Regions from separate parts of the Chryseobacterium sp. S90 genome, predicted to be linked through region 1. Evidence: riboswitches for the same ligand, from Rfam matches in the RefSeq annotation. Region 1 holds a riboswitch; the other holds the start of a gene.

Evidence for each region. A riboswitch is a leader RNA that binds a small molecule or an ion and turns the genes downstream of it on or off. The one in region 1 is predicted to bind thiamine pyrophosphate.
Region 2: it holds a riboswitch for thiamine pyrophosphate, as region 1 does, so the genes downstream of both, pnuC (nicotinamide riboside transporter PnuC) here and ACLMCG_RS18140 (TonB-dependent receptor) in region 1, are expected to answer to the same signal.

The regions. Positions count from the first base shown of each region.
Region 1 covers NZ_JBLGCX010000007.1:77,428-94,032, forward strand. The annotation lists gene ACLMCG_RS18085 (deoxycytidylate deaminase) at 1-340, shown strand, start outside; gene xerD (site-specific tyrosine recombinase XerD) at 347-1,261, shown strand; gene ACLMCG_RS18095 (NUDIX hydrolase) at 1,258-1,770, shown strand; gene ACLMCG_RS18100 (heme-binding domain-containing protein) at 1,872-2,330, opposite strand; gene ACLMCG_RS18105 (Ig-like domain-containing protein) at 2,335-4,134, opposite strand; gene ACLMCG_RS18110 (serine hydrolase domain-containing protein) at 4,160-5,422, opposite strand; gene ACLMCG_RS18115 (hypothetical protein) at 5,568-5,924, opposite strand; gene ACLMCG_RS18120 (2-hydroxyacid dehydrogenase) at 6,040-6,969, opposite strand; gene ACLMCG_RS18125 (GxxExxY protein) at 7,018-7,404, opposite strand; gene ACLMCG_RS18130 (acyl-CoA thioesterase) at 7,482-8,024, opposite strand; gene ACLMCG_RS18135 (hypothetical protein) at 8,012-8,764, opposite strand; gene ACLMCG_RS18140 (TonB-dependent receptor) at 8,967-11,084, opposite strand; TPP riboswitch at 11,188-11,279, opposite strand; gene ACLMCG_RS18145 (WG repeat-containing protein) at 11,422-12,126, opposite strand; gene ACLMCG_RS18150 (bifunctional aconitate hydratase 2/2-methylisocitrate dehydratase) at 12,480-15,263, shown strand; gene ACLMCG_RS18155 (aconitate hydratase) at 15,583-16,605, shown strand, end outside.
Region 2 covers NZ_JBLGCX010000001.1:511,584-528,188, forward strand. The annotation lists gene ACLMCG_RS02495 (hypothetical protein) at 1-246, opposite strand, end outside; gene ACLMCG_RS02500 (hypothetical protein) at 257-1,144, opposite strand; gene ACLMCG_RS02505 (helix-turn-helix domain-containing protein) at 1,219-1,542, opposite strand; gene ACLMCG_RS02510 (transposase) at 1,547-1,984, opposite strand; gene ACLMCG_RS02515 (AraC family transcriptional regulator) at 2,583-4,226, shown strand; gene ACLMCG_RS02520 (PhzF family phenazine biosynthesis protein) at 4,269-5,057, shown strand; gene ACLMCG_RS02525 (alpha/beta hydrolase) at 5,345-6,166, shown strand; gene ACLMCG_RS02530 (glycerophosphodiester phosphodiesterase family protein) at 6,261-7,139, opposite strand; gene ACLMCG_RS02535 (RagB/SusD family nutrient uptake outer membrane protein) at 7,156-8,559, opposite strand; gene ACLMCG_RS02540 (SusC/RagA family TonB-linked outer membrane protein) at 8,564-11,788, opposite strand; gene ACLMCG_RS02545 (FecR family protein) at 11,859-12,671, opposite strand; gene ACLMCG_RS02550 (RNA polymerase sigma factor) at 12,969-13,463, opposite strand; gene ACLMCG_RS02555 (hypothetical protein) at 13,604-14,635, opposite strand; gene pnuC (nicotinamide riboside transporter PnuC) at 14,622-15,218, opposite strand; TPP riboswitch at 15,242-15,350, opposite strand; gene ACLMCG_RS02565 (PA2169 family four-helix-bundle protein) at 15,548-16,009, shown strand; gene ACLMCG_RS02570 (DUF4142 domain-containing protein) at 16,124-16,605, opposite strand, start outside.

The sequences.
Region 1 (16,605 bases):
TCTTATCGTAAAAGATAGGATGATTATTTCAGATGGTTACAACGGGACTCCTTCGGGATTCGAAAACTGCTGTGAAGATGGAGAAGGGAAAACACACTGGTACGTATTGCATGCTGAAGCCAACGCTATATTAAAGCTGGCCGCTTCTACTCAATCTGCGAAAGGGGCAACGTTATACCTAACGCTGTCTCCCTGTAAAGAATGCAGCAAGCTGATTTTACAGGCAGGAATTACGAGACTGGTGTATATTAATGAGTATTCAGATGACGATGGGATATCGTTCCTGAGGAACCATAACATTGAAATAGAACAAATATCGGACTGTGAACTAAAAAAATAAGCACAAATGACTTGGGATGAAAAGATCAAAGATTTTGAAATATTTCTTCGTTTCGAAAGGAATTTTTCAGAAAACACTCTCGACGCCTACGTTCGGGACATTAAGAAATTAAAAGATTATGCAAAAGAAGATCTGGCAAACGTCGGTCCAGATTCTATCGGTTACGAAAACCTGCAGGAATACATTTTCAATCTTTCTAAACAGAAATTCAGTGAGAGATCACAGGCAAGATGGATATCTTCCATCAAAGCTTTTTTCAAATTTCTGCTTGAGGATGAATATCGTGAAGACAACCCTGCTGCGTTACTTGAAGGCCCTAAACTGGGATTATACCTACCTGATACCCTAAGCCTGCCTGATATCAACAAAATCATCGCTGCTATTGAAGTCAATACAGATCTTGGCAAAAGAAACCACTGCATCATAGAAGTACTATATGGATGCGGACTCCGTGTTTCTGAACTGATTGATCTGAAAATCTCCAATATCAACTTTAAAGAACAATACATCAAGGTACACGGAAAAGGAAACAAAACCCGTTTTGTTCCTTTGGCTGATTATACCGCTGATTTGCTGGAAAGTTATATCAAAGAGGTACGTTCTAAAGGTAAAATCAATAAAAAATATGAAGACACTCTGTTTTTGAACAGCCGTGGGACATCCATGTCCAGAGTGATCGTATTTCTTATTATTAAAGAACTTACAGATAAAGCAGGGGTTAACAAAAAAATATCTCCACATACCTTCAGACATTCATTTGCTACGCATTTACTGCAGAACGGAGCAGATCTTCGTTATATTCAGGAAATGCTGGGACATTCCAGTATTACAACAACGGAAATCTATACGCATCTGAAGACGGAAGAATTAAGGGATGTTATTTTGAGTTATCACCCGAGAAATATTAATATTGCTCAATGAAACTATTGAAATATTGCCCAAGCTGCGGCAAAGAGTCCTTACACTGGGATGGCGAAAAAAAATGGAGCTGTCCGGAATGTGGTTTTACTTTGTATAATAATGTGGCAGGTGCTGTAGCAGTTGTCATCAGATGTGGAGACGAAATTTACCTTACCCGAAGAAACAGAGATCCTAAAAAAGGAAAACTTGATCTTGCCGGAGGATTCGTTGACCCTAAAGAAAGTGCAGAGGAAACCTGTAAAAGAGAACTTTTTGAAGAACTTCAGCTTGATATCGATATTTCCAACCTGAAATACCTTACCAGCCTTCCTAACATCTATCAATATAAAGAAATTGATTACAACACCATCGATCTCTTTTATGAGTATCATGTTTCAGAAAAGTTTGAGGTAAATCTTGAACTCTCAGAGATCTCAGAAGCAGTGTGGATTCCTTTACAGGAGCTAGACCTTGAAGATATTGCTTTTGATTCTCAGAAGAAATTTTTTGAGGGCTATTTAAAGAAATAATTTTTGTAAATATTCTCCCGTAGATTTTACAGATCAGGCAGATAATTGTTTAAACAATATGCTTAGTGTGTAAAATCTGCGGGAGTTTTTTATTGTAGAACCTAATAGGTCTTCGTCTTCAGCATTTCTTCAAAATACTGAACCAGCAATGCTCTTTCTGCTTCTGAAAGGTTAGCTTCTTTATGATAGACTATGTAACCAGGGATTGGCATTGCTTTGCTTTGGATTGTCTGAATAGATTTAGTGATCATATTCTCCTTCAGATCCTTATTATAAGTTTCCCAGATAGAAAAGTTGAGATGCTCTCTCCCTTCATTTATATGGCTTTTTACAGACCATGAAACAGGTGCGATAAAAGCATATTTCGGATAAACCGTTTCATTGGAATGGCAGTCATAACATGCATTTTTGAGCAGTGTTCTGATCTTCTCGGGTGTTTTCCTTGCATCAACGAAGTTTGCAGCAGAATCAACAGGTTTATTGGTCCTGTCAATAGGAAAAAACTGAATCAGGGCAAATGCTACCAATGTCCAGAATACTATTTTCTTAGCCATTTTCATCTGTTTACTTTGACGGAGTTAATACGGCGTTACCAGACTTAATTTCTTTTTTCAGCACTTGTTTCGTAGCAGCAGGTTCGGCAGGCAGAGAAGTTTCTGATGACGAAGCAGACGTTGGTACTGGGACTGGAGTTGGAGATGTTGATTTAGGGCTGTCAAGTGTTCTGGTATCCTTCAGATCCCAATCTTCTCTTGTTTCCCACAATCCTCTTACGATCACTTTTTTATGGAAGATATAGGCATCTTCGGCAAAAATATCATTGGCGAAATCGGCCTCATCCCAATATTTATTTCCGTTATTATCTACCAATATTCTTACAATGTATTCTCCTGGTTTCAGTATATCAAACTTTACTTTATCTCCTTTTAAATATTTCTGATAGCTGATTTTGTCTGAAGAATCTATCAGCTGAATCCAATAATTCGCTTCCGGAGCATTTGCAATGGAAAACTCAACGCTTCCAAACTGATCTGCTTTAGCAACATCAAAATCAAAACGTTTTGACTGGCTGTTTTTTGCATAGAATGAAGATACCGTTTCCTTAGGAACAGTAAGCTCATAGCTTTTCCCCATCACAAAATCTGATTGAACATGGATCTGGTAAGGATTTGTATCCGAAATTTTAGCGGTGAATGGTAAAGCTGTTAAACTGTCACCTTTCATTTTTAATGTCCATTTGGATGGGTCTATTTTATCAATGATATAGTTTGATGCAAGCTTTAAATCTGCTTTTGGAGCGATTGAAGTTCCGTCGTTATCGCTAACAACATCCATTACATTCTTCTTATTGTATCTGTAAAACAAAGAAACGCTGTAAGCACTATCTTTTTTCGGACCTTTATTGTGAGTAAATGTGAGTTTTTCATTGGCTGTCTGTCCCACATCATCTTTTACAGCATCAAACCAGATTCTGACAGAGTCGGATTTTGGGTTGTGTGTTATTTTGATATCCTTTATTTTTTCATTCAGAGACTGAACTTTCACGTCATCAGGATTTCCTTCAAATGACATTATAATCCCACCTGCAATTTCTTTCATCTCCGAATATTTCACTGCTTTTCTTGAAGGGTATACTTTTAAATTCAATCCTGAAATAGATTTCTCCACCTCTATAGGATCTTTCTGGAATCCAACTTTTTCTTTTCCCGGGTCATACATAGAGTTTCCGTTCTCGTCGTCAAAAGCAATAATTTTATATTTTCCAGGAGTCAGATAATTCAATTCATAGTATCCATCTTCATCTACCTTGGTGATATAGTAAGGTTTTTTCTTATAATCCATGGTATCTTTTACCTGATACAATCCAACCACAAGTTTATTTTCCGTTGTTGCAGCCGTCTTCTTTTTGGTATCCAGCGCATCTTTTACTTCACCACTGATATAAAGATCGTCCAATTTATCTCCTGTAGAAAAAGCAAAATTGAAATACCTCAGTATATTCGACTCGTTATTATCTACAATGGAGTTTCCGAAATTGAAATTATAAGTTGTATTGGCCTGAAGAGTGTCAGTCCACTGGATCAGCACAAATTTGTTGGCTATATTGGAAGGAAGAATCCTCGTTATCCCTTTAATTGGGGGCGAAATAATCAGGTTTTTATTGATGTCCTTCAATGTCACATATTCATCAAAATCCAGACGGAGCTCGTGAATATCTTTTTTAACATTAATTCTTGTAGTATCAATGTTTGAACTTAAAAACCTCGGTGCTAAAGTATCTTTAGGCCCTCCAACAGGAGATCCCACCCTTGCACATGAATGTACAAGAAAACAGATAACAAATAATAAAAGAAACCTTTTCATGAAAATGTTTAAGCAAAAATAAACATTATTCTCCAAAAACTTCCTGTCCGGAATTTAAAGTATCTTTATTGTCATGCATAACAGTGTGCAGCTTTTCTTTCTGTAAAGGAAAATCCTCAAATAATCCTGATAATGCAAGGGCTGTATATACTTTGTTTGAATACTTGTTTCCGATAGCAACGATGGTAACTTTAGATTTTAAAAGATGGGCAAATACAGAGTTTGTACCATGCCACCATCCGTTGTGATACGTCAGCTTTTCACCATTATCAAAAATTTTCATTCTGAATCCTAATCCATAATTATTCATTCCTGCCTTTTCATTGCTGTAAGGAGCAAAAACCATCTCCATCAGTTCTGGTTTAAGGAAATTTTTCGAATACATTGCTTTTGAGAAGTTATACAAATCTCTTGGAGTAGTGTACACATTTTTATCACCATAAATAAGATCCAATCTGTCTAAAGGATACAATTTATTTCCTCCATAATAGAAAGACTGTGAAGCTGTAGGAATATCTTTTTCCTGGAAGATATACGTGTTGTTCATTTTCAGCGGAGTGAAAACCATTTCTTTCATCGCCTGCGGGAAAGGAGTTTTTGTTACTTTCTCAATCAATAATGCCAATAAAGCAAAGTTGGTATTACAGTACATAAATCCTGTATTGGTATCTCTTGCCAGATCAGGTTTGTATTTGATAATCATATTCAACACATCCTGGTTCGTAATAAATTGTTTGGAAAGTTCTGCCGGTGCAGGCTGTATTTTGGTAATAAAATATTCGTATTTCGGAAGACCGCTTCTTTGATCCAACAAAGTCTGAACGGTAACATTCGGATATGGGAATCCCGGAAAAAACTGGGTAAGATGATCTGTAAATTTTATTTTCCCTGCTTCAATCAGTTTCATCATCGCCATCGCCGTTAATGTTTTTGAAACCGAAGCTACGTGCAATGGTGTATTTTTATCAATCGGCATCTGATTGCCTTCTCTTCCGAAGCCTCTGTAGTTTTCGTAAAGAATTTCATCTCCCTTAGCCACCAGAATTCCACCGCTAAGGTTACCTTCTTCCCATATTTTTTTGTAATACTGATCTATATAGCTTACCGTTGTCTGTTTGTTCAAAAGCTGTCCATCACCTTTGACGAAAATACTTCCGAAGTCTACATTTCCATAGTTGGGTAGATTAGTCGTGTTTTCAGCTGAAACTTCTTTGGCTTCAGACTTTTTTTTACAGGAAAATATTGATAAAAGAACAGTTAGGATAAGTACAAAATTACGCTTCGTCATGAGATTCAAAATGAGCGGCAATTTAATAAAACTCAAAAATAAATAATAACCAAGAGAGGGACATTATGAATTATTTAACATAAATGAGAAAAAAATTCGCGAACAGGCAAAACAGCCAGAATTACCAGAAACGTAAATTTGTTTTCTAAATAGGGGGTCCTGCCTGTCCTATAATCCTTCCTCCAAATGAGATAATACTATAAAGACTCAAAATTGCAGTATGGAGTTCATCCTGGTTACAATAATAATGATCAATTGTTCCGTATTTCGTATACTCTGAAATATTAAATCCTTCTTCAATATCATTATAATAGATGACTCTTATTCCCATTAAACCTACTACCCAAAAGCCGCCACCTTCTTGTCCATAATCTTCTTCATGCCATTTTTCAGGATCTATTTTGATTAGATCCCAGAAGTTTAAAAGATTACCATTTAACTTTTTTTCTGTTGAGAAAATCATTTCTAAGATTTCTTCAATTGTTATTGGTGTCCAAATCATGATTACAGAGTTTCTTACTTGTTTAAAAATCAATATAAAGTTGAAAATATACGAAAAAAGCGAATTTACTTTTTTGTAAATCCGCCTTTAGCTTTTATTTTCTTCGTTTGTTAGCTTAACAATGTGATGCTACAATTTTATCTACAATAAACTGGGCCAGTTTTTCTTTGCTCTGATGGGTCCATCCGGCAATATGTGGCGTTACAATTGCTTTTTCAGATTCAAGAAGATATTTTAAATCTTCATTTTCTGTTTCAATATGCTCAAATGAAGACTTTTCGTATTCTAATACATCCAGACAGGTGCCTTTTACCTTTCCTGACTTCAATGCTTCTACTAAACTTTTAGTTTTCACATTCTTTCCTCTTGCTGTATTGATAAAATAGAAGTTGTTTTGCATCTCAGCAATAAAATTTTCGTCAATAAGATAATGAGTTTTCGAAGTCAAAGGAATATGTAAGCTTAAAACCTCTGCAGACTGTTTCAGCTCTTCCAGTGAAACCTGTGTTGCATATTCATCCGAAAGACCAGGAAGGATATCATGGAAGATCACTTTACATCCGAACCCTGAAAGTCTTTTAGCGGTAGCTTTCCCCATATTTCCATACCCGATAAGCCCTACTGTTTTTCCCAGCAATTCATCTCCTCTGTTCTCTTCACGTTTCCAGATTCCGTTTTTCACCTCCTGAGAAGCAATAAAAAGTCTGTTCATAATCACAAGCAGCATTCCTACCACATGTTCTGCTACAGAATCCCTGTTTCCTTCAGGAGAATTGATCAGTTGGATTCCCAGGTTTTCAGCAACGGGAATATCTATATTTTCCATTCCGGCGCCTACTCTTGCAATAAATTTCAGGTTCTTTCCTTTCTCCAGAAAATTCTGATCTAAAGGGATACGGCTTCTGATGATAATCCCGTCATAGTTTTCAATTTTATCACAAACCTCATCATAAGACGACGTAAAATCCTCTTCCAATATAAAATTCTGAGCCAAAAGCTGTTCAGTGATGAGAGGATGGTTTTTATCTAAAAGAAGTATTTTCATTTTTATTCAAACACAAATAACACTAATTTATTTCACAAATAACACAAATTACAAAGTACCGTTAATAACTCTTTTTACTCCGTTTTTAAACTGGATTGTATTAAAGTTGATCAACATCCCAAGCTTACAATTGCTTAAACGAAGGTAAGTGAGTATCTGCGCTAGATGAATATTATGCAAAGATTCTACAGATTTTATTTCCAGCACAAATTTTTCCTCAATCAAAAAGTCAAGTCTATAGCCAACATCCATTTTTACCTCATCATAAACTAATGGCATTGGTTTTTGTCTTTCTACGAGAATATCATGTTTATTTAATTCATAAAACAGACATTCTTCATAAGCACTTTCCAAAAGCCCTGGTCCCAATGACTTGTGAACTGTATATCCTGCTTCGTAAACAATTTTTGATATATCGTTTTCAGAAATATCCATTTTAATATTTTTTTTCATGTAACCTTACACAAACCATTTGTGAAAATTCGTGTAAGACATTTGTGTTTTTTGTGTTTTTACTTTTTATCTTTCTTAGATTCCTGCGGTTCCTGGAAGAGCTTTTTAAGTTCTACAGATTCCAAAGGCTTCATTCTTCCGGAAAGGATTAATGAAAGTTCTTTTCTACGGAATGCAGCTGCAAATCTTTCTTTCTCTTCCTCTGTTTCCGGGATCATTTCCGGAATAGGAATCGGGCGGTTGAATTCATCCACTGCAACGAAAGTATAAATACCTGCATTGGTGTGAATTTTCTTCTGATTGATTGGATCATCCAACCATACATCTACATATACTTCCATAGAAGTAGAGAATGCTCTGGAAACTTTAGATTCCAATACCACTACTCCGCCTTCCGGAATCGGATGATTGAAAGATACGTGGTTTACAGAAGCTGTTACTACTCTTCTTTCGCAGTGTCTTGCTGCAGAAATAGACGCGCAACGGTCCATTTTCGCTAACAATTCACCTCCAAAAAGATTTCTTAAAGAATTGGTTTCGTTCGGAAGAACGATATTGGTCATAATAGTCAGAGATTCTGACGCTTTTTTTATTTTTGCCATCTAGTCTTAGTGTTGTTTGGAACGGCCGGAGCTGGTTTTACAGCTTTTCCGACAGATTTTGCTAATGAATCTTTTTTCAAAGAATCTGAAACGGTTGTTTTCGGGCTATGTACCATCACTTTAATGGTATCTTTTACAATTCTGTGAGTAGAGGTCTGTACAGAAACCTTATTGAAAGATTTCTTACCAAAAAGAAGTTCCTGCTGGGTAATAGCCAGGTATAAAATCCCCAAAACCGGAATAGCCAAAAGGAAAATCCAGAGAATAGTTTTTCTGAATTTAAAATCCTTTTCACGATTAACTGAAGGATTTACCTTTTCTCCGTTATTGATATCTGAAAATCTGATCTCTTCCAGTCCATAAAAGTCCGGACGCCCTGATTCTATTCTTTTTCCTTTGAAATGAGTATGTCCTTCTTCAATGAAAACTGTTCCAAGGTTTTGAATTTCAAGAACCTGCTCGGCCTGAAGTTTCTTCTTCCAAAAATCTGTCTGGATCTTAAGATCACTTCTTGAAGCTTCTAAAGACATTTGTTTCTGTCCTGCAATAAAAGCAGTAAGATCTTCAGCCTGTACTTCGTAGTCTATTGTAAATTCAATCTGACTGGCTGGAGGTAAGATGCTCCCGTTTTCGGAATTGATAATTGCCTTAGAATTTTTCAGTGAAAACACCCCAAAGCCTGGAACCGTGGCAGTTCCAAATTGTTTTAAGTATTCTAAAATGTATGCTGAAATATTCATTTGGCAGCAAATTTATAACTTTTTCATGACTTTTTAAGATATTTAACCTATATAAAAAAAGACTGTCGAAACAGTCTTTTGATTATTCTGTATCAAAACTGGAATACAGATATTTAAACTTCTTTTTTTAAGCTTAACAATTGTAATGAAACGGGTAAAAGGGCAAATTTTCAAATTCACTTATTTGCTCTCCAATTTCTCATTACTGAATCTTCCAGCTCACTCCAAACATAAAATTGGTTCCTGCCTGTGAAAAATAATAGGGCTGTCCTTCATACACAGATCCATTGTTGACATATTTCTTGTTGAACAGGTTATTCACCAATAGTTTTAATGCAATTTCATTATTGGCAATTTTAAACTGGTACTGAGCGTTGAAATCGGTCAGGAAATAATCTTTAAGCTGCAGATTGGCATCTTCCGTATTATCCAGATATTGTTTCCCAACATACTGATTCATTAAAGCAAACTGAAAGTTCTTTGTAGGATTAAATTTCAGACCTAAATTGGCAATCACATTCGGAGAGAAAGAAATCTGTGTATTTCCAAGTCTTTCAGGAACATCTCCATTCTGAATATTGAAATCCTGATTTCTGCTCTGGCTTAAAGTTACATTTCCTGAAACCTCCCATTGTTTAGATAATTTTGCCAATGCACCAAGCTCCACTCCTCTTCTGTAACTCTTCCCGGAATTGGTTCTGATGAAAGCTCCTACATTATTAAGTACACCATTTAAGACCAATTGGTTAACGTAGTACATATAATACACATTCGCAGTAAATGATACAATCCCAAACTGTTTTTCAAAACCGGCTTCAATATCATGAAGTTTTTCAGCTTTCACATCGTTATTCGCCATCAGATCATCCCTGTTTGGTTCACGGTGGGCATGGGCATAGGAAAGGAAAACTTTACCTCCTTCAATTCTGTAATTTACCCCGGCTTTAGGATTAAAGAACAACCAGTTTTTACTTAAATCAGCTCCTTCACCATCACCAGCCATCAGGATCTTAGTATTGTAGTTGATTTTTCTAAGCTGTAAATCACCAAAAAATTCAAAATTATCTACTCTGAACAAAGCTTTTGCAAAACCGGATACTTCATTTTTTATTGAACGGCTTCTGTAATACTCACTTTCATCAATCTGAGGAAAAAATACTCCCGTAACATTTCCGTAGTGTCTTCCGTAATATTGATTGGCTACAACTCCCATATTCAGGTCTAAGTTTTCAAACTTTCCGTAAAGCGTTGAAACAACTCCATAAAAATCATTATTCAGCCATTTTTTTCTGATAAAGTCTGAATATTTTATGGTCTGCCCTCCTTCAGTCAGATCGGGTAAATTATATCTGGAAAAAGGATCTCCCTGCTTGTAATTTTCGTAATATCCTTTTCCTTTAGTATAGTGAAAAGTAGTTTCAATATTCCATCGGTCACTGAATTTCTGTTCCCAAAGCAACTGATAATGGTTCTGTCTGTAATTGTCTGTTTCGTTATCATAGAAGCTTACAATATTCTCCCAACTGGCATCATAAATGGCACCTGAAACATTAAATTTAGGATCGGTTTCCCATGTTTTTCTATCAATACCGTTCCATGCCTGGTAGGTTTTCTCTTTTCCACCAAAAGCCATTAAACGTAATTTGGTATTCCCTTCTTCAAATAAGGCCGTAAAATTATAAGAATGTAAATTTGAGGAAGCCCTGTCTATATACCCATCAGAGTGAATATGGGTATATCTTCCCATTACAGAAAGACGGTTTTTCCAGAACTTACCGGAGCCTATCTCAGCTGAATATTTATAGGTATTGAATGAGCCGTAGCTGTCATCTGTTTTAAAATAAAACTTTTCTTCAGGATCTTTAGAAATCACATTGATACTTGCACCGAAAGCAGAAACGCCATTATTAGAGGTTCCCACCCCTCTTTGAATAACGATCTGTGAAGCAGAACTTGTAAGGTCAGGAACATTCACAAAAAAAGTTCCCTGGCTTTCAGAATCATTATACGGAACGCCATTCATCATTACATTAATCCCGCTTCCTGAAACTCCACGAATTCTAAAACCGGTATATCCAACCCCATTTCCTGCATCTGAAGTAGAAATAATGGAGGTTTGATTTTTTAAAAGAATAGGAAGATCCTGTCCTAAATTTTTACCGTCTAAATCTTTCTGTACGTTGATGATTTCCTTTGCAACCGGCAGTCTTTTGGTAAAGTTGACCGCCTCAATTTCTCTGACTTTCAGAGAATCCTTATTCTGAGCCTGCATAAAGGCTACTGAGCCTACGCTAAGCCCTAAAAAAAATAATCCTTTCATTCTATAAATCTTGACATTTAATGAATAAAAGGGGTGATTATGAAATAATTGACAAATAGCAAATGACCATTGATGTTTATCGATCATTTATCGCTAATCATCTATCAATTATTTAAATGGTTCCCTAAACAGCATTACCTGTTCCAGGTTCATTGGGTATAATCTCAGCCTGTTACAGCACCCCTTTATTTCAGGTGCAAAATTACAAAAAATATATCAATTGAGATTCGCGGTGCGAGGTGCAGGGTTTTGAGTTACGGGATAGAAAAAAGCAGAATGAAAAATAAGAGTTATTGGATGAATCATTCATCATTCATCATTCATCATTTATAATTCTTTAATAGGTTTTATTGTTTGAGTCAACATAATAGTAATTCGACCCATCTTTGGTCACTTCAAACATCTTACCCAGCTTCCAGCTGAAGTTTCTTTTAATATTGGAATATTCAAAAGGAATAATGATCTTATTGTTAACATCAATCACTCCAAATTTATCATTATTGGAAGCAACAATCATCGGATTGGCCACATCATCTCCTTCCATAATGTACAGATACTGATATTGAGGATAAATCTGGAACTGCCTGTAATCTGCAGCATTCACAAATTTTGATTTTTCAATAATTCCGTAAAAGCCATTCATAGTATACGCCTGAAATAGCTGCTGTTTATATTCTTCGAAGATACATTTTCCAAAATCTGCTTCTTTGAACTGGTATACTCTCTTTCCAGACTGGTCTATCCTGTAAGAGATCATATCTTTTTCTACTGTAGCATATTCTTTTGTGCCAAATTTTCTGACTTTTTCATTAGGAGAATTCAGAAGGTTACAATCTTCATAAAAAAATACGGCAATATGATATTCCGGTTGAATAATAAATTTTCCGTTCTGGTTAACATACCCAAAATGATCTCCTTTTTTCTTAGGAATCAAAACCGGAAGATCTTTATTTATTATTACTAAATCAGGGTTAGGCTTATTGGCTGCAGGCCCTTTCTTAACCGCAGTTTTCACACCTTTCTTCACCGTTATTTTCTTCACAGATTTAGTCTGTGAAAAAACGAAAACCGAAATAAAAATGCATAAAACTTTAAGGATATTTTTCATATTCGCCATATGTCTACAAAAATACGACCAAAAATAGATATTATAAAATTCATATTTATAAAGAATCTAAATAATTTCGTTTCTATAAAATATTAAAAATTTGTAATTTTGGGAACATTTTGAATTGTTTGATAATTTTAAAAACTTTAAAAAAAAGTGTAGATTATGCTGACTTTATTCGGTTAATGTTGCATCAAAATGTGAGAACTCAAAATGTCATTAACTGTATTTGTACAGACCGGTAAAGAAGAAGCAGGCCTACCTTTAATGTTGAAAGACCTTCTATTATGAATATTTATAAGGATTACATCAAAGAGATTGAAGAAAGAAAAACCCAGGGGCTTCATCCAAAGCCAATTGATGGTGCTGAATTACTAAGCGAAATCATTACACAGATTAAAGATTCAGGTAATGCTGACCGATCGGATTCTCTTAAATTTTTCATTTACAACACGCTACCCGGAACGACAAGTGCAGCGGGAGTGAAAGCAAAATTTTTAAAAGAAATTATTCTGGGTGAATCCGTAGTAGAAGAAATTTCCCCGGCATTTGCCTTTGAATTATTATCTCATATGAAAGGCGGTCCTTCTATTGAAGTGCTGCTAGACCTTGCTTTAGGTAATGACGCAGCTATTGCTAAAGAAGCAGCAGCCGTTCTTAAAACACAGGTTTTCCTTTATGAAGCAGATACAAACCGTCTGAAAGAAGCATTCAACAGCGGTAACGAAATTGCAAAAGAAATCCTTGAAAGCTATGCAAAAGCTGAATTCTTCACGAAGCTTCCTGAAGTTGCTGAAGAAATCAAAATAGTAACATTCATTGCTGGTGAAGGAGATATCTCTACAGATTTACTTTCTCCGGGTAACCAGGCCCACTCAAGATCAGACCGTGAACTTCATGGTAAGTGTATGATCACTCCTGAAGCTCAGGAAGAAATCAAAGCTTTACAGGCACAACATCCTGATGCAAGCGTTATGCTTATCGCTGAAAAAGGAACAATGGGTGTTGGTTCATCAAGAATGTCCGGAGTAAATAACGTTGCTCTTTGGACAGGAAAACAAGCCAGTCCATATGTGCCATTCGTAAACATTGCTCCAATTGTAGGAGGAACAAACGGTATTTCTCCGATTTTCCTTACAACTGTAGATGTTACCGGAGGTATTGGTGTTGACCTTAAAAACTGGGTAAAGAAAGTTGACGAAAACGGAAACCCAATTCGTAACGAAAATGGAGACATTGTTCTTGAAGAAGCTTATTCAGTAGCAACAGGAACTGTTTTAACAATCAATACAAAAGAAAAGAAATTATATAACGGCGATAAAGAATTGATCGACCTTACCAAATCTTTCACTCCGCAAAAGATGGAATTCATCAAAGCGGGTGGATCTTACGCGATCGTATTTGGTAAAAAACTACAGACATTTGCAGCCCAGCTTTTAGGAATTGAAGCGCCTGCGGTTTTTGCTCCATCAAAAGAAATTTCTCACGAAGGACAAGGACTTACTGCTGTAGAAAAAATATTCAACAGAAACGCTGTTGGAACTACTCCAGGAAAAGTATTGCACGCAGGTTCAGATGTTCGTGTAGAAGTTAATATCGTTGGATCTCAGGATACGACAGGTCTTATGACTTCTCAGGAATTGGAATCTATGGCTGCGACAGTAATTTCTCCAATCGTAGACGGTGCTTACCAGTCAGGATGTCACACCGCTTCAGTATGGGATAAAAAAGCTCAGGCTAATATTCCTAAACTTATGAAATTCATGAACGAGTTCGGTCTTATTACAGCCCGTGACCCGAAAGGTGAATACCACGCAATGACTGACGTTATCCACAAAGTTCTTAACGACATCACTGTAGATGAGTGGGCTATCATTATTGGTGGTGACTCTCACACAAGAATGTCTAAAGGAGTGGCTTTCGGAGCTGACTCAGGAACTGTTGCGCTTGCATTAGCTACCGGTGAAGCATCTATGCCGATTCCTGAATCTGTGAAAGTAACCTTCAAAGGAAACATGAAAGAACACATGGATTTCCGTGATGTGGTTCATGCAACTCAGGCTCAGATGTTGAAGCAGTTTGGAGGAGAAAACGTATTCCAGGGCAGAATCATTGAGGTTCACATCGGAACACTTCCTGCTGACCAGGCATTTACCTTTACAGACTGGACTGCTGAGATGAAAGCAAAAGCTTCTATCAACATTTCTGAAGACAATACTTTGATTGAGTCACTGGAAATTGCAAAAGGCAGAATCCAAATCATGATTGATAAAGGTATGGATAACCATAATAAAGTTCTTCAGGGATTAATTGACAAAGCTGATAAGAGAATTGCAGAAATCAGATCAGGAGAGAAACCTGCTTTGACTCCGGATGCAAATGCTAAATATTACGCTGAAGTAGTGGTAGATCTTGACGTAATCGTTGAACCAATGATTGCCGACCCGGATGTAAACAATGATGATGTTTCTAAGAGATATACTCACGATACCATCAGAGATCTTTCTTATTACGGAGGAGAGAAAAAAGTAGACCTTGGTTTCGTAGGATCTTGTATGGTTCACAAAGGAGACCTTAAGATTGTTTCTCAAATGCTTAGAAATATTGAAAAGCAACAAGGGAAAGTAGAATTTAGCGCTCCTCTTGTAGTAGCAGCACCTACTTATAATATCATTGATGAGCTGAAGGCAGAAGGAGACTGGGAATTATTAGAGAAATATTCAGCCTTTGAATTTGATGATAATGCTCCAAAAGGAGAAGCTCGTGTTGAATACAAAAATGTAATGTATCTTGAGCGTCCCGGATGTAACCTTTGTATGGGTAACCAGGAAAAAGCAGCTAAAGGAGATACCGTTTTAGCAACATCTACACGTCTTTTCCAGGGAAGAGTCGTTGAAGATTCTGAACGTAAAAAGGGAGAATCTCTACTTGCTTCAACTCCGGTTGTAGTTTTATCTGCTATCATTGGAAGAATTCCTAACATTGATGAGTATAAGGCAGCAGTTGAAGGCATTGATCTTACAACTTTTGTACCTTCTATTAAAGAATTAACAAGTACAAGCGCTCACTAATAGAATTCATAAATAAGTCGTAAGACTATTGAAAATTATATAATTGGAAGATTTTAGTCCTTTAGGATTTAAAATCTTCCAATTTTTTGTTTAGAATGTTTCTATTTTAAGTTAAATACATTTTTTTTCTGATAAAATCTCGAAAATAGAATCTATTTTTTCTTAAATTGAAAGTTATAAAATCTCTTGAATATATCGTCAAAATCATCCTGTTAGTGGATTATAGGAACGTTTTTTGATATATAAAGAATTGATTTTTCTTTTTCAAACATAAGAGAAAGAAGCATTAAACGGAAAAAGAACAAAATTAAAATACGATATGACTTTTGATATTGATATGATCAAAAAAGTGTACGAGCGTTACCCTGAAAGAATTGCTGCGGCAAGACAAATCGTGGGAAAACCTCTTACCCTTTCAGAAAAAATCCTTTACACCCACCTTTGGGAAGGAAATGCTACACAGGCTTATGAAAGAGGAAACTCTTATGTAGACTTCGCACCAGACAGAGTAGCAATGCAGGATGCCACTGCACAGATGGCGCTTTTACAGTTCATGCAGGCAGGAAAAACTAAAGTTGCTGTTCCTTCCACAGCTCACGCAGATCACCTGATCCAGGCGAAGGTAGGTGCTGATAAAGATTTACAAGAAGGTATTAACAAAAACTCCGAAGTATTCAACTTTCTGAGTTCTGTATGTGATAAATACGGAATCGGATTCTGGAAGCCGGGAGCAGGTATCATTCACCAGGTTGTACTGGAAAATTATGCGTTCCCTGGAGGAATGATGATTGGTACAGATTCACACACCGTAAATGCAGGAGGACTGGGAATGGTAGCTATTGGTGTAGGAGGTGCTGATGCAGTAGATGTAATGGCAGGAATGGCCTGGGAGCTTAAAATGCCAAAACTTATCGGGGTGAAATTAACCGGTAAAATGAACGGATGGACTTCCGCAAAAGACGTTATCTTAAAAGTAGCCGGAATCCTTACCGTAAAAGGAGGAACAGGATGCATCGTAGAATATTTCGGTGAAGGAGCAGAATCTCTTTCGGCAACCGGTAAAGGAACTATCTGTAACATGGGTGCCGAAATCGGAGCTACAACTTCTACTTTCGGATACGACGATTCTATGAGAAGATATCTTGCTGCTACCGGAAGACAGGATGTTGTAGATGCTGCCGATAAAATTGCTGAGCATTTAACAGGTGATGCAGAAGTATATGCAAACCCGGAACAATATTTCGACCAATTAATTGAAATCAACCTTTCTGAACTGGCTCCACACTTAAACGGACCTTTCACTCCGGATTTAGCAACTCCTGTTTCTGAATTCAGAGCTAAA
Region 2 (16,605 bases), on a different contig from region 1:
ACGGAGATCAAGTTTGGTAACCGGATTCAGCAAGCCGATTCCAAGGTTGCCTGTTGTACCTACCACAATATCATTAGCTGCTTTCAGAGCATCCGGGGTATCACCGTTGTCTTTTGCTGCATCTATGTGTAAAGTCTGTGCAGGATTATGAGTAAAAATACCTACCTGCGCAAAAATGTTCCCTGAGGAAAAACATAAAATATATGCAAGCAGTGTAAATGGTATACTCCTATTCTTTTTCATCATATTGAATTTTTTAATGTTCGATAATTGTTAAATTATTAAACCCATCATCCGGATTAGTGGGATCTGTAGAATTACTTGTGACCCTGAGCGTAACAGCACCACTCGAGATGAGATTATGCCAAAGCCTCGTCACTACTTTTGTACCTGCATTCAATGTAAGGGTAACTGTACTTGATCCTCCGGCCTGGGTAGATCGTGTTGCATTAGCATCATCGGGAGTGCCTGTCATCGATTGTCCGAAAGTTTTATACACACTTGCCAGCACTGTGTTTGTTGTTGTATTGTAAAATTGTGATTCAACTCTGGAACCGTCATTTATAACGACCCCATTAAAATTAAAGGTTAATAAAAAAGTATATGTACCATCACGGGGAGCTGTAAAGACTCCTAAAGTTCCATCAAAACTATTGCTCATATCACGTACTACATTCCAGTTACCGATATTGGTTGCTGAGCCCTGTGTTATTGACTGGCTTGTAATTTTACGTGCAACAACAACCGACTTCTGGGGAGCAACATAGGCCTTGCTCCATACTGAGCCATCTGATACTTCAATCTTTGGCCCTACAGGTGCATTGATGACATCATACCTTACAGCTCCTGCTCCTGCCACAGACGCACTCATCGTAGTTGTATTTAAACCCATTGCATTTTCCGGGCCCAAAGACCTCATGTCAAGCTTTACCTTAGGATCAAGAACTCCTAACCCTAAAAAACCTGTAGTCTTGTTGATAATAACATCGTTTGCAGCCTGAGCAGCTGTTGGTATTCCGGTCGCAGCATTATCTCTTGCGCCATCTACATGTAAAATACCCTGAGGATTTGATGTTCCAATCCCTGTTTGGGCGTCTAAGGGAGAAAAAAGGCCATACATTCCACCCAATATTACTATGGTCATTTTTTTATTCATCTGTTGCATATTTTTAATTGAATGATGATCTATAAGAGATCTTTCAAAAGGTTGAGAACTATTTAGATAGGAAAAAGACTTTTCCATTTAGTAACAGTATTCCTGCTTAGTTTAAAATGCCCGGCAAGTTGGGAATTGTTCAGCCTATTCTTCTTTTGATATTCTAATATTTGATAAATTACAGATTCATTATAAGAGCGGTGTTTCTGATTAAAAACACTGTTTTCTTTGGAGCTGTTTCTGAAAAGAAGCTCATTAAGGTCTATAATATCAAGCACTGATAAATTTGATTTATCTAATAAATGGCTGCATATTTCTTTTTTTTCAGGGAATTTTATATTGATGATATCATTAAAAATTTTTTTATAATCAGGTGTGTTTTTCATTCAATTAATCTTTCTTTTTTGATTGTGCATATTTGTTCACCCATTTGTACAAGGTAGATCTCGGAATTCTGTACTCCTGTACAATTTGCATTTGTGTTTTATTTCCATTTCCAATTTGTTCCAGAATAAAGTCTACCATTTCTTTTGTATAGATATTTTTCCGGTATTGAGGAAGAGAGGTTTTCTTTTCAGAATCATTTGAAATCGCTTGTGGAGCATAAAGGATCAGATACTGAGAATAAAGTCTGAAAAAATCATATTCCAGCAGTGTACTTAGTTTCAGTATGATTTCAGAATCCAAAGACTTTTCAGATAAAATAGAATTCAGTTCGTCTTCTGTACATTTTAGAAATTTACATATTCGGAGTATATTGATATTCCGTTCTTCAATACGTAGTTTTATCAGAGATCCTATATGAATGTTCTTAAGATCAAGGATCATTGGCGTAAAGCTTTTACAGTTATTTTTTTCATCATTCAGGTTTTGTGTTTAAAGTTTTGTGTTCACATCAAAAGTTGTTTTATTCCATATCTATTTAGATTTAACTGATATAATTTTTAAAAATCCTTGTCACAGCATAAAGCAATTCTTCAATCACAAATGTAGATGATTGACATAGACCAAATGAGAGTGTATGGTAAGAAATTCGGTTTATATTACTGGAAAAGATGTTGTAAAATATCCATATTATAAAGCAGTTGATGCTCTTTAACTTTTAAGATTGAGGATGTTTTTTTAACAGTAAATACATTCTTTTTAAGCTATTCATTTTTCCTGCATTCTGCATCTTTTGATGTCTGAAATCTATTGAAGGAAAAATAGTATATGACCGGAACAGGTAAAATCTAAGGTTAAAAACACATAATAGAATAAAAAGAAAGTACGATGCATGAAAATGCCTATTAATACAGATCAAATTAATAATCAAATATTTATCTTAAAAAACAGCATTATAATTTCCGAAATAATTACATTTAAATAACAGATAAATACTTAAAATAACGCTAAAATTGCAAACAGAAAAAACAACGTAATTAGGATGAAAAACAACATTATTCTTTTGTTCACCTGTATCATTTTCGGTTTTTATCACGCACAGATCAACAACCGGAGCATCACAAAACAGAGCATAGAAAAGAAATTAGTATCAGCTAAAAATACATCTCTGGATCCCAGGAAAAAGATTCAGCTTTATTTACAGATATTCAAAGATGCTAAAAACATTAATGACAGAGAATCTATCCTTACCAGTGGAAAGAACTTAATGATGCTTTATTATAATACCGGTGAAAATGAAAAATCTATTGAATATTCGTATCAAGTAGAAAAGGCGGCTAAAGAAACTGACGATAACGAATCTATTGCTATGGCATATATTGAGAGAGGAAATGCCCTTTCTGCATTGGGCCTTTTTGATGAAAATTACAAAGAACTCCATAAAGCAGAATATTATGTCAATAAACTTACCGATGAGAACAAAAAGCATTTTAACAGGGCACATATTTACCAAGGGTTAACGGCTGGCTATTATATTCCTAAAAAAGCCCATCAGGACACTATTTTATTGTATTTCAAAAAAAGTCTGCAGGAAGCAGAAAAAATAAGCGATGTTGAGAATTCACGGCAGACTGATGAAAAGTATGACATGATCTCCTATCTTTATATGAATATAGGAATGCATTATGCGATGATTTCGAAGCCCAAACGACTGGATATTGCTGAAGAATACCTGCAGAAATCATTAAAGATCATGAATCAAAGGAAATTTACCCAGATGAAAGTTGATAAAATTCCTATATTAAATTATTTGGGAAATTTCTATTCGGAACAGGGTAAAAATAAGGAAGCCATTGAGTACGCACGGGAAGTTTTACAATTAGAAAAGAGAACCCATTCTCCTGCCAGCAGAGTGGCTGCGTATGCTACAATGACAAATTCTTTTGAAAGCCTTAAAAATAAAGATTCTACCATCAAATATATGGCTCTTTATTCAAACCTTAGCGATAGTTTAGCCCATTCCAATAAAATGTCTGCTGATAAAACTATAAAAAAAATAAGCCAGCAAAAAGATAAAATTCATCAGGATAATATCTTACTGTTTGCAACCGTTTTTTTTGTCATTGCCCTGATTCTTGCTACAGGAGGATGGTGGTACTGGAAACGGAATCAGAACAAACTTCATCAACGATATGAAACAATTATTGAAAATCTCAAAAAAGAAGTTCAAGTCTCTGAAAAGCAAGACACTGAAATCAAAATAGAGAATAAAGGAGCAGAAAATAATCTAAGCATCTCAGAAGAAACTACAGCCTTATTACTAAATAAGCTTTCAAAATTTGAAAAATCCGAAAAGTTTCTGAAAAAAGATCTGACCCTAACTTCTTTATCCAATTCACTGGCTACCAACCCAAGATATCTTTCAGAGATTATCAAACAATATAAAAATAAAAGCTTCAATAATTACATTAACGGACTTCGGATTCAATTCATTACAAACAAGTTATATGACACCCCTATCTTCAGAGAATATAAAATAAGCTATCTGGCAGAGGCTTGCGGTTTCTCTTCAAGAGAAGTTTTTGCAGTTATCTTTAAAAAAGAAACAGGGGTAAGCCCTTCATATTTTATCAGCCATCTGAAAAAAGAAAAACTACAGAATGATGAATCTATCAACAATGTCTGAAAAATGAAGTATCTTCGTTAGAGACAGAAATTTTTATCAATTATGAAGTTAGAATTATATCAAATAGATGCATTTACTGAAAAAATTTTCCATGGAAATCCAGCCTGTGTCGTTCCTTTAGAAACCTGGTTACCCGATGAGCTGCTTTTAAAAATTGCCCGTGAAAATGCCGTAGCAGAAACAGCTTTCTTTATCAATAACGGCAGTACGATTCATCTGAGATGGTTTACCCCTGAAATAGAGATGGATTTATGCGGACATGCCACCTTGGCCACAGCGCATTGCCTGATCTCAATCTTAAACTATGAGAGCAATAGAATCGTTTTTGAAACTAAAAGCGGTGAATTAACAGTTGAGGTTAAAGATGGTGTTTACTATATGGATTTTCCTTCAAGAATGCCTGAAGCTGCTGTTCTTCCGGAAATCTTGTCCAGATCGCTCAATATTCAGCCCAAAGAAGTTTTCAAATCAAGAGATTATATTCTGGTGTATGATTCTGAGGACGACATCAAAAATATCAACATTGAAAGATCTGTTTTTGACCTTATCAATCTGGATCCTGGTGGTCTTGTGGTAACAGCTGCCGGTACAGACAGTGATTTTGTTTCAAGATACTTTACGCCGCAGTCATCTATTCTCGAAGATCCTGTAACCGGTTCTGCACACTGCTCGCTCATTCCGTTCTGGTCTTCAAGATTAGGAAAAGATACGCTTTTTGCCCGTCAGCTGTCTGAAAGAGGCGGACAGCTCTATTGTGAAAATAAAAAAGAAAGAGTGATTGTAGCGGGTAAAGCCAAAACGTATTCTATGGGACATCTATGGATAGAATAATATAATCCCAATTAAACTGAATAGTCAAGCAGCTCGTTCTGGAGAAGCATATATATTGGAATGACAGTAAAAAAGGCATTAACTATCTTTGGTTAGTGCCTTTTCTGTAAAAATTTGGTTCTCCAAAAGAATGCAGACAAAAATCCCAATAAAAATTTTTTATTAAATATGAACGAAATTAAACTAGATTAATTTCAATGAACTCAAACTGTCCTACATTTGCTAAAGAAATAAGACAACAAAAAATTATCACATAAATCAACAATTAACATTAAAAATTTAAAACTATGAGCACATTTACATTAAAAGACGGAACTGAGATTTTTTACAAAGACCAAGGACAAGGACCAGTATTAATGTTTCACCACGGATGGCCATTATCATCTGACGATTGGGATGCACAGGTGATCTTTTTCTTACAGAGAGGTTACAGAGTAATTTCCCATGACAGAAGAGGCCACGGCCGTTCAAGCCAGAATATCTATAACCACACTATTGAACAATATGCATCTGATGCTGCGGAACTTGTAGAATTTCTTGATTTGAAAGATGTAGTTCACATTGGACACTCTACAGGTGGTGGTGAAGTAATCCGATATGTACATAAATATGCCAATGGCAGAGCAAAAAAAGCGGTATTAATCAGTGCTGTTCCTCCGGTAATGGTAAAAAGTGAAAACAATCCTGATGGCGTTCCAATGGAAGTTTTTGATGGAATCAGAGAGCAGACTCTGAACAACAGAAACCAGTTTTATTTTGATCTGACTTTCCCTTTCTATGGATACAACAGAGAAGGAGCCAACATCAAAGACGGAATTCAGAGAAACTGGTGGAGACAAGGAATGATGGGTGGAATTGTTGCTCACTACGACGGTATTAAAGCATTTTCTGAAACTGATTTTACAGAAGATTTGAAAGCCGTTGAAATTCCGGTTTTGGTTTTACATGGAGAAGATGATCAGATTGTTCCTATCGAAAATTCTGCTATAAAATCAGCAAAATTATTAAAGAACGGTAAATTGATTACTTACCCAGGTTTCCCTCACGGAATGCCGACTACAGAGCATGAAACTATCAATAAAGATCTTTTGGAATTTATCCAGTCTTAATAACAGAACATACCTATTATAAAAAAAGGTGGACTATTTCAGTCCACCTTTTGTTTTTGTCATATTATAATCTTTTTGTGCCATACCTTATTAATCAATAATAAAGGTTTTTACGTTTCAGATAATTGATAAGCTCTTTCGGACGGTCGGTCTGAATAATGTTGACTCCTTTATTAATATACCAATCATAAACATCAGGATTATCCAGGACCTGATCATCATTATTTCCGGCATTATGATGCGGCCACAATGAATTGACCCATACTTTGATCTTTTTTTCTCTTAAAGGTTTAAAATCAATCAGATTCTTTTCCGTTGTTCCTACTGTAAATTCAAAGCCATAAATTTTATAGTTTTTGATATAATCTGATATTTTTTTAAGATCTTCACTTTTACCTAACTGGATAATCGGCATATAATGAATATCATTTTTAATGTCGCCATATTTCTGATTGAATTCTATGTAGGATTCATGACCTTTAAACAAAATCTGATCAAGCATATTTCTTTTTTTCACCAAGGGATATACCTGTTTGATGTAATCAAAACCTTTATCCAGATTCAGAAGAATTTTTCCGTCTGAGATTTCCAGAATTTCCTGTAACGTGGGAACTCTCATTTGCGTTTCCACTCCAAGTCCGTCTCTCAGATGCAGTTTTTTGATTTCTTCCAGTGTAAAATCAGACGGTTTTCCTTTTCCTGTTGTCGTTCTGTCGATCGTATTATCGTGCATCAGGATCAAAATACTGTCTTTGGTCATGGCAAGATCTATTTCAGCCATATCCACTCCTTTTTCGATAGCCTTTTTTATGGCCCATACTGAATTTTCCGGAGCCTCTCTCCAATCACCGCGGTGGGCAACCACCATTACTTTATCATCAGGAAAATCAGAAAGTAAAATTTTCTTTTGTTGCGCAATGAACAGTGAAGAAAAACTCAGAAGAAATACTTGTAATAATTTATTGTTTAGCATAATTTCAAATGTTTAATTAATATCCGGGATTTTGTTTAATGGCTGGATCTGTATTGATCTGCCCCTGCGGAACAGGCATAAGAAGATGATAAGGTTTAATCTGTGCGGTACTGTAACCCGGATTATTAGCAAAATGAGCAGTCATCACCGGGATTGCTTTTCCTGTTCTCAAAAGGTCAAACCAACGGTGGCCCTCTCCTACAAACTCAAGTCTTCTTTCGCGGTCAATTTCATTCAGCAGAAGATCTTTTGTTGAAAGGTTTACAGCAGCAACTCCTGCTCTGGTTTTAATTTTATTCAGATATAAATTCGCATTGGAAATGTCATTCTGCTCTGCAAAACACTCTGCCATCATCAGGAACACATCGGCTAATCTCAGCACCACAAAGTTGCTTCCTCCATCTGCAATGGTATTCGATGTTTTCACCAATTTCTTACTAAAAGGAATTCCGTTTGAAGTAAGTCCTATATATGCCGAACGTCTGGTATCTCCGGCTGAGTAAAGATTGTAGACTTCTTTGGTCGGAAGATTGTGTCCTTTGGCCCCGGAAACCGATCCGGAAGGGCTGAACATCTGAAACGCTGTACTACCCTCCGAATTTCCGTTCAATCCGGAAGTAAACTGTACATCAAAAATAATTTCAGCATTATTTTCATTAGTAACATCAAAAATTTTATTGACATCCGGTAAAAGCTGGTAACCTAACGATTCAATCTGATTTAAATAAGTCAATGATTCAGCAAATTTCTTCTGTGTTAAAAGCACTTTACCCATAATTCCCAACGCAGCTCCTTTAGTTACTCTCCCCTTTTGTGAGGTTGTTGCAGGCAAAAGATCAATAGCTTCTTTCAAATCCTTTTCTATAGCAGAATACACCTCAACAACAGGAGTTCTTAGCTGCCCGAAATAATCGTTAACATTCGTAGTTTCTTTTAAAACCAACGGAACATCACCATAAATTCTTACGAGGTTAAAATACATCAACGCCCGAAGAAATTTCATTTCGCCAATCCTTGTATTCTTCAGGGCATCCGTCATATCAGGAATTTTTCCAATCCTCGTCAGAATAATATTCGCCTGCTGAATACCGATATAATGATCTTTCCAGGCACTTGCAATAAGGCTGTTATTAGGCTGAATTGTAAAAAAATCAAGTTCACCATACGTAAAAGAATCATTGGCAGGAACCTCATCATAAGTATTATCTGAAGGTAATTCACCCAAAGCCGGCATTGCCAGCTGATATTGTCCTGTGTACTGAAGAGCGCTGTAAACTGAAATGATACCCTGCTCAATTTCAGAAGAATTGGTATAAAATTGCGATGAAACTTTCTGTGCCTCAGGGTTGACATCCAAAAGATCAGACGAGCACGAGCACATCACCGAAAGGCTGAATATTGTAATGAATATTTTTTTCATGATTTTAGAATTTAAGGTTAAAGCCCATAGAATAAATTTTAGCGACCGGATAATATGCCTGATCAAATCCCTGTGTAAGAACATTGTCCGAAGTAGCATCGATGTTCATTCCCTTGTATTTTGACAGCGTGAAAAGGTTGTTTCCTACCAGATAGATCTGTGCGTTTTCTATCCCGATATTTTCAAGCATAGATTTAGGGAAATTAAAAGCCAGTCGAAGCGATCTCAGTCTCACATAATCTGCATTTTTAAAGTATAAATTTGATGTTCTGGCCTCTTTCCTGTTGTTGGAGAAGTTCATATTCGGCATCCCGAAAAAGCCATCAGGATTGGTAACTGCGTTATAGCGGTTGTCAAAATAATACTGTGAAGCCATTCCGAAGCCTTCTCCTGATTCTAAAGTGGTTACGGCATCCGCATTATAGATTTTCTTACCAATTTCGCTGTATAAGGAGAAGCTCAGCTCAAAAAGCCCGTATCTGAAATTATTATTAAAACCAAGAATGTATTTCGGAACACCGCTTCCAAAGCTTCTTTTATCATTGACGTCAATTTTTCCGTCACCATTCAGATCTTCCATAATATAATCCCCTACCATCGTTCCGGTAATATGTGGCGAATTGTTGATCTGCTCCTGAGTTTTATAGATTCCAAGGATATTGTAGCCGTACATTTCACCAATTGAACCTCCTACTTTGGTTACAGAGAAGTTATTCTCACCCGTGATAATCTGGTTCTGGCCGTTTGCAAGCGCTAACACTTCATTTTTATTGGTTGAGAAATTAAAACTCCCGGAATACGTAAAATCTTTAGCAATGGTAAACGTTTTTGAGGCAATCTGTAATTCAAAACCGGAATTTTTGATCTTACCGATATTCTGAAGTGAGGTACTGAAACCGGATTGTTGCGGAACGGGAACATCCAACAACAAACCGTCTCTGTTCAGGATATAATAATCTGCAGAAATGTTCAGGATATTTTTAAACAAAGAAAAATCGATCCCGAAATTGTTTGATCTGGACTTTTCCCAGGAAATATTCGGATTGGGAGCTGTTGCCGTTGTGTATCCCGGCACTAAAGTTCCTCCAAAATTATAATTATCAGGATTCATCAATGAAAGTGCCCCGAAATTAGGAATCTGATTATTTCCGTTGCTTCCAAGACTGTATCTAAGTTTCAAATCTGTCACGAAATTATTTTCAGGAAAGAAATTTTCATTACTGACGGTCCAGCCTGCAGAAAATGCATAGAAATTTCCCCACTTAGAGTTTTTTCCGAAACGTGAAGAACCGTCTCTACGATAGGAAGCCATCAGGTTATACTTATTGTCAAACGTGTAATTAACTCTGGTAAAATAAGACATCAGCCGCCATTTGTATTGCGTTAATGTATTTTTAAATGAAGTTCCGCCTGCAATATTCCGGATACTGTTATCAGGAAATGCGGTAGCTTCAGTTAAAAGCTGTGTATTATCTTCCTGCTGGAAAGACTGCCCGGCAATGGCATCCACCCGGTGAGAACCCCATTTTTGATCAAATGAAAGTAAATTTTCTATTAAATAATTTTTGCGGATATATTCTGTTCTGTTGGCAAAAGTCACATCCGGAGCTGCTGCTCTGTACGCTCCTACCGAAGAAGGGTCGAAGAAATTGTATTCGTAATTGGAATAATCTCCACCTACGGACAATCTGTATTTCAGACCTTTTAACAATTCGAGTTCAGTGAAGATATTCCCGAATGTTTTAAATAATGTATATTTTCTGTTGGTCATTTCCTGAACGGCCACAGGATTTTCTACCAAAGCTCCATCCGTTGCTGTATTTCCCAGAATCTGCTGAGAAATGGCAAGACTTCCATCATTATTATAAGGTTTAAAAAAAGGATACATTGCCGTAGCCATCTGCAAAGGATTATAACTTCTTGAATTTTCTGCAGCATTGATTGTACCCGTTGCGTAAGACGGCGTCATCGTTACCCCTATTTTCCATTTATCTGTAAGCTCAGTTGAAAGGTTGATACTGGTAGAAAATTTTTCGTAATCTGTCCCGATAACGAGTCCTTTTTGTTTAAAATAACTCATGGTAAAAGCATATTTGCTCTTATCACTTCCTCCGGTAATATTCAGTGAAGTCTGGCTGATGGGTGCTGGCTTCATGACAGTATTCAACCAGTCGGTATCTGTTAGTCCCGGCTCCTTTGCGAGGTAAGGTGCTAAATAATCGGGAATTAATTCTCTTAAAGAAGCTCCTTTGCTTATTCTTGTGGCATTATTATCGGAAATACTTCTGTTACTCCCTTTAGAAAGATAATTGTTGTCTCTTGCTTCCTTCAGAAAAGTGGCCATATCATAAGCGTTGACCAGTTTCACATTATCGCTTCTCATCTGCATTCCGTAATAGGAATCGAAAGAAACAGCCATTCTCCCCTTTTTTCCCTGCTTTGTTTCAATGATAATCACTCCGTTTGCTCCTCTGGAACCATAGATTGCGGCTGAAGCGGCGTCTTTTAAGATATCAATTTTGGCAATAGAATTAGGATCAATAGCATTCAGATTAGAACCTTCAGTTAATGGCAGCCCGTCTACAACGATCAAAGGATTGGAACCTGCCGTCAATGTTCCGATACCTCTCACCCGTATTGAAGGCGAACTTCCCGGACTTGCATTGGCCTGGGTAATCTGAACTCCGGTTGCTTTTCCTGCAATAATATCTCCAAAATTACTGGAAGCCACTCCTTTCATCTGCTTCTCATCAATAGAAGAAATAGAGCCGGAATTGTTTTTCTTACTCTGCTTCCCGTAGCCCACCAAAACAACCTCATCAATATTTTTTTCTCTTGATTTTATCGTGTCTTTAATTGGGTTTATATACTCTGCAGACTGTTGAGCATTGGTTCTCTGAATTTTTGCCATCGCTCTTGCATTGAGACGAACCGTCACCGTTTTTTGATCTACATTAAAATCAAGACCGATATTCTTCTTCAGATAGTCTAAAGATGCTAATAATGACTGATAGTTGACTTGTGATTCATCCACCTGTATATCTTTCAGGTCTGAAACCGAATAAAAGAATTTTACGCCATGCTCTTTTGAAAGTTTTTCAAAGATTTTAATCAAAGGCGTTTTCCGCTGAATAACGGACTGTTGAAAACATTTGTTAGCCTCTGCATAGGTAAAATGTGGCGCACACAAAAGACCCAACAACATCATGCTAATTGTTGTTTTTTTCATAGCTTTGCTGAAATTAGTTGTTATTGACTGATTTATTTTCAATGCATCGGTAACCCCAATTACTGGTGCATTATTTTTCTAAAATGATATGATTTGCTGATTGTTTTCCTGCGGTAAGATTAAATGGAAATCCTATTGTTTTAATAACTTTATCCAGATCTCCGGTGATGTTTCCGTTTATTACATTCTCCTTGTAATGCTGAGGATAGGCTATAGAAACATTGTAGGTCTTCTCCAATTGAGAAATGGCCTCCCCGAATTTCATTTCATTAAAATCAAATGTTTTTACAACATCCTGATCGTAGAAATGTTTCTCGGCTCCGTCCTTGTCAGCAAGCCAGGTTTCTTTGGGCAGAAGAAATGTTGTATTTCCTTTGTAATCAATTTTTACTTTCCCTTCTTTCAGATAGACTTTCTTGTCTGCAGATCTCTGATCAAGCAAAAATTGGGTTCCCAACACTTTTACTTTAAATCCATTGGCATCAATGATAAACGGCAGCGCTTTATTTTTAGCAACACTGAAAAATGCTTTTCCTTTAAAAGAGACATTCCTGGTTTTCTTTCCGAAACCATCAGTCAGCTTCAATTCACTTTCAGGTTCCAGTGTAATGATACTTCCGTCAGATAGTATAAATTCTTTTTGAACCTTTTCTGTTCTGAAAACTATTTGCTGATGATCAGGAGATTTCATTTCATTTCCTGTAGAAAACAAAGTAATCAGTGTAAATAAAGGCAAAAGAACAGCCGCAGCCAATAAAAATCGTTTTGTATTCTTTCTGAATCTGATTTTGCTCTCAAGTCCATTCCAGATTCGCTGATCTGCCGAATCTTTCATTTTCCGGTTTTCTTCTTTAACTGATTTCCATTGATTGTCGAAATCCATAAACTCTTTTTTGATCTTTATTAGAGAATACGCAGGAAGTGTAGAATCGTCAACCTCTATTTTTTTGATTTAACGATTTGTTCATATGGGTTGATATTCCGTTAAAGTTGAAATTGATTTTATTTAAATTAATTAAGGTAATTATATACGATTTTAAATTAATCCTGCTATCTATTATTATGACTCTGTCATTCTGAATGTAACGCAGTGAAATGAAGAATCCAGGCTTTACATGGGATTCTTCATTCGTCGGAAAGAGATTTGAAATGAAGCTTGTTATCAATATAACAAAAAAGGTTAAAACCAAAAATTCAAGTTGGTCCTTAGAAATTTCAAAACCTTGTTGACATGTTTTTCAACAGCTGTTTTGGAAATATGATTTTCCTGCGCGATGGTAAAAAGACTGAGATTCTGGATTTTGTTTTGGATAAAAAACTCACGGCTCTTTTCAGGAACTTGTTCCAGAAGACTTTCTATTTTTTTTAATTGATCTTCCTGCTGCAGTTGCTTTTCGATTTCAGAGCTTTCTTCATCCTGATTTTCCGGGGAATTTTCCAGTGGAACGAAGATCATTTTTCTTTTACGATAGAAGTTGGAGATTTCCTGTTTGGCAGATTTAAAAATAAGTGCTTCAATTTCTGAAGGTGAGTGGGTTTTGGATAAGTACTTCCAGACATGCATAAAAATATCCTGAACAATTTCTTCTATATCTTCTTCTTCCGAAAGGTATTTTGCTACAAAAAAATACACCCTGTGCTTGTAACCGGAATATATTTCTTTAAAATGATCCATCCTTTAAATGTCTTTGAACCTATAACTCAATGATGCAAAAGTATCTAAAAGGGATGTCAATCATATTAAATTCATATTAAGTTTAAATTCATGACCATAATGACTAAAGAGTGACTGTCTTTTAACAGGTTTAGATTACCTCAAAAAGAAAAATCTAAATCATCAGCTGAAGGCCTGAAATTAGAATGCATTGCTGCTGTAAAATAATCACAGAATATCTGATAAATTACAGAATCAGTAGCTGTTGCCCGGATTCCAAGCTGTGTATAAACAGTAAGTATCTGGTGGGATAATTGACTTGTCAATTCTGTTCCATAAGTATGAATCTCATTTTGCTGATCTGCTGAAATCTCTTTATTATCAGCAAGAATATTTTCAATATTCCGGGCAATATTTAACACCTTTTCCAGATGCTTTTCAACAGATTCTGCAAAGTTTTTGAAATGGATCTGAGGACGGATAAGCCTTGCCTCTTCAATAAAATGAGAAGCCATTCCAAGGTAATTCACCAAAAGGGTCAGATCAGCAAAAACCCGAAAAGGAACGCTGTCCAGAATATCATCCGTGAAGAAATGGTCGTACACAAAGCTGTAATCTTCGTTGACCACAACATTCTCAATGGTAAATGAATAAGTACCGCTGGCTTTCATTCCCATAGATTTCCAGTTAGGGATGATTTCAGCCTGCTCTCTCGGAATAATAAAGGAATGAATCATCTCATTGCCTTCGTGATCTAATAAAGGTTTGCCCTTTTCTGTAATTGTGGCATTCAGTGTAAAATGCGTCAGATGGGGAGCTCCTGTGGCAAAATTCCATAATCCATTAATAATATAGGTGTTATCATTTTGCTTTTCTGCAGTTCCGCCAACCATTCCGCTTCCTCCAAAACAAATGTCAGAATTGGTAAACAGTAATTGAGCAATTTCAGGTTTTATGTTTCTTGAGAAATAATTGGCTCCGGCACAGAGTGTCAGCATCCAGCCAAAGCTTCCATCGGTTTCAGCCCAGCCAAATAATGCTTTAAGGCCTTCTTCAAAACGATATCCTAAACCTCCATATTTTTTCGGTACCCAGATCTTCAGCAATCCTTTTTCATGAATATGCTGTATCACCTTATCAGAAATTACAGAAGCTCCCTGAAGTTCTTTTCTGATGTCTTTAATATTGAGCATTAGCTTTGGTTTTAATGATTTTTTGCCATTCCATATACCCGGAGATTGCTACTAAAAATAAGAATGATGTTAACACAGCATAGAGATACAATTCTTTATGCAGCAGCAAGGGTATGGAAATAATATTACTGATATTGAGAATCACCCAGTTTTCAATTTTTCTTCTTGCCATGAGCCACATTCCGGCCCAGGCAAAAGCACTTACCAAGGAATCCCAAACGGGAACATCCGAGTCTGTAAAATGAGTAAGAAAAAACCAGAATAAGCTAAAAGTTCCCAGCACAATTCCTCCGGCAATCCACTTTTCAGAAGTTGAGGTGACAGAGATCTCCATTTCAGATTTCTGTTTCCCGAATTTCCAGTACAGCCATCCGTAGATGCTCATGATCAGATAATAAAGGTTTAAGGTAAATTCAGCATACAGTTTTGAGGTAAGCATCACATACAATGTAAGCAGAATACCGGCAATTCCGAAAAGATAGTTATTGACATTGTTTTTACGGGCCAGTAAGACCTGAATTACTGAAAATAAGACTCCGAACCATTCAGGCAAGGTAATCTGTTTTAAAATTTCCTGCATCATATTAATTTAAAAATCAAATGATGAGATGATAAGTAAGCAATCCCTACGCCGGCATTATCCGGATCAGGTGTGGAAGTACATTCCTGGGTATCATCTCAGCCACTGTTACCAGTAGCACCCCATTGTTGGGGGCAAAGGTCCTGTTTTTTTTCCGTAAAAAGAAAGAATATCGGAATTTTATTTATCCTGTTAACCCATTTTTTTTATTAAAAATAAATAAGCTCATATAAGAAAATCATCCGCCAGACTATATGATCAGGATTATAAAGATGCTGCTGAGTAAATGATAATTTAGTACAATATTATGTTTAATCTAAAAAGTATATATTATGGATAATCGACAAGAAATATCGTTACTGAACGACTTGCTTCACATTACCAATGACAGAATTGAAGGTTTTGAAAAAGTTGAAGGAAAAGTATGGGAAATGTATCCTGATGTAAAGGATGAATATGACCATATGATTTCCCAGTCGAAAATTATGAAAAATGAACTCATTAATCTAATCACTGAAAGAAAGGGCGTTCCGGAGGACTCACCATCTATCGCAGGAGCTATTCACAGAACATGGATTGACATTAAAAATTCTTTTACCATGGGAAATCTGGTAGAATCTACATTGGAAAATGTAGTGTTTGGAGAAAAAGCAGCCATAGAAACTTATGAGAATGCTCTGGGCTATGGTAATCTTAGTGAAAAGAGTAATAAAATTGTGGCCGAACAGCTTCGCAATCTAAAAAGCTCTTACAACCAGTTTAAGAAAATTGAAGAATATAAAAAGAAAGAATAATCAACAAAAAACTCCCCTTACAAAAGAGGAGCTTTATTAATCAAGAACAAAATAATATTTAATCCTTTTCAAAATTATCAAATATCCTGTGTCCTTTTTATGATGCAGGTCATATTATTTCACAGCATTTTTAGCTTTTTCTGATTCTTTCAGATGATGCTCCAATGTAGGAAGCGTCTTACCTGCAAAGGATTTCAGAGAAGATTCTTTTCCTTCCGCTGCTTCTTTTTTGAATTCTTCTATGTCTTCTTTATGATCACTGACCATAAGATCGGTATACTTTTTATCAAAGTCTTTTCCTTTCTTAGCTTTCAGATCATCATACATCTTCTGCTTTTCAGCATCCAGACCTGCAGGTAAGGTATAGCCTGTTCCCGAAGCCCATTTCTTGAGCTCATCATTCGCTTTGGTATGATCTGTGACCATCATCGCTCCTAAAGATTTTACAGCTGGATTTTCAGCATTGGTTGCTGCCAGATCTCCCATCATCACTTCCATCAGCCCTCCTTTTGCTGCTGCATCTGCAAATTTTTTATCCTGATCACTGAGAGAGGTGGTTTGGTCTTTTGGTTCTGCCATTTTGGTGGAATCACTCA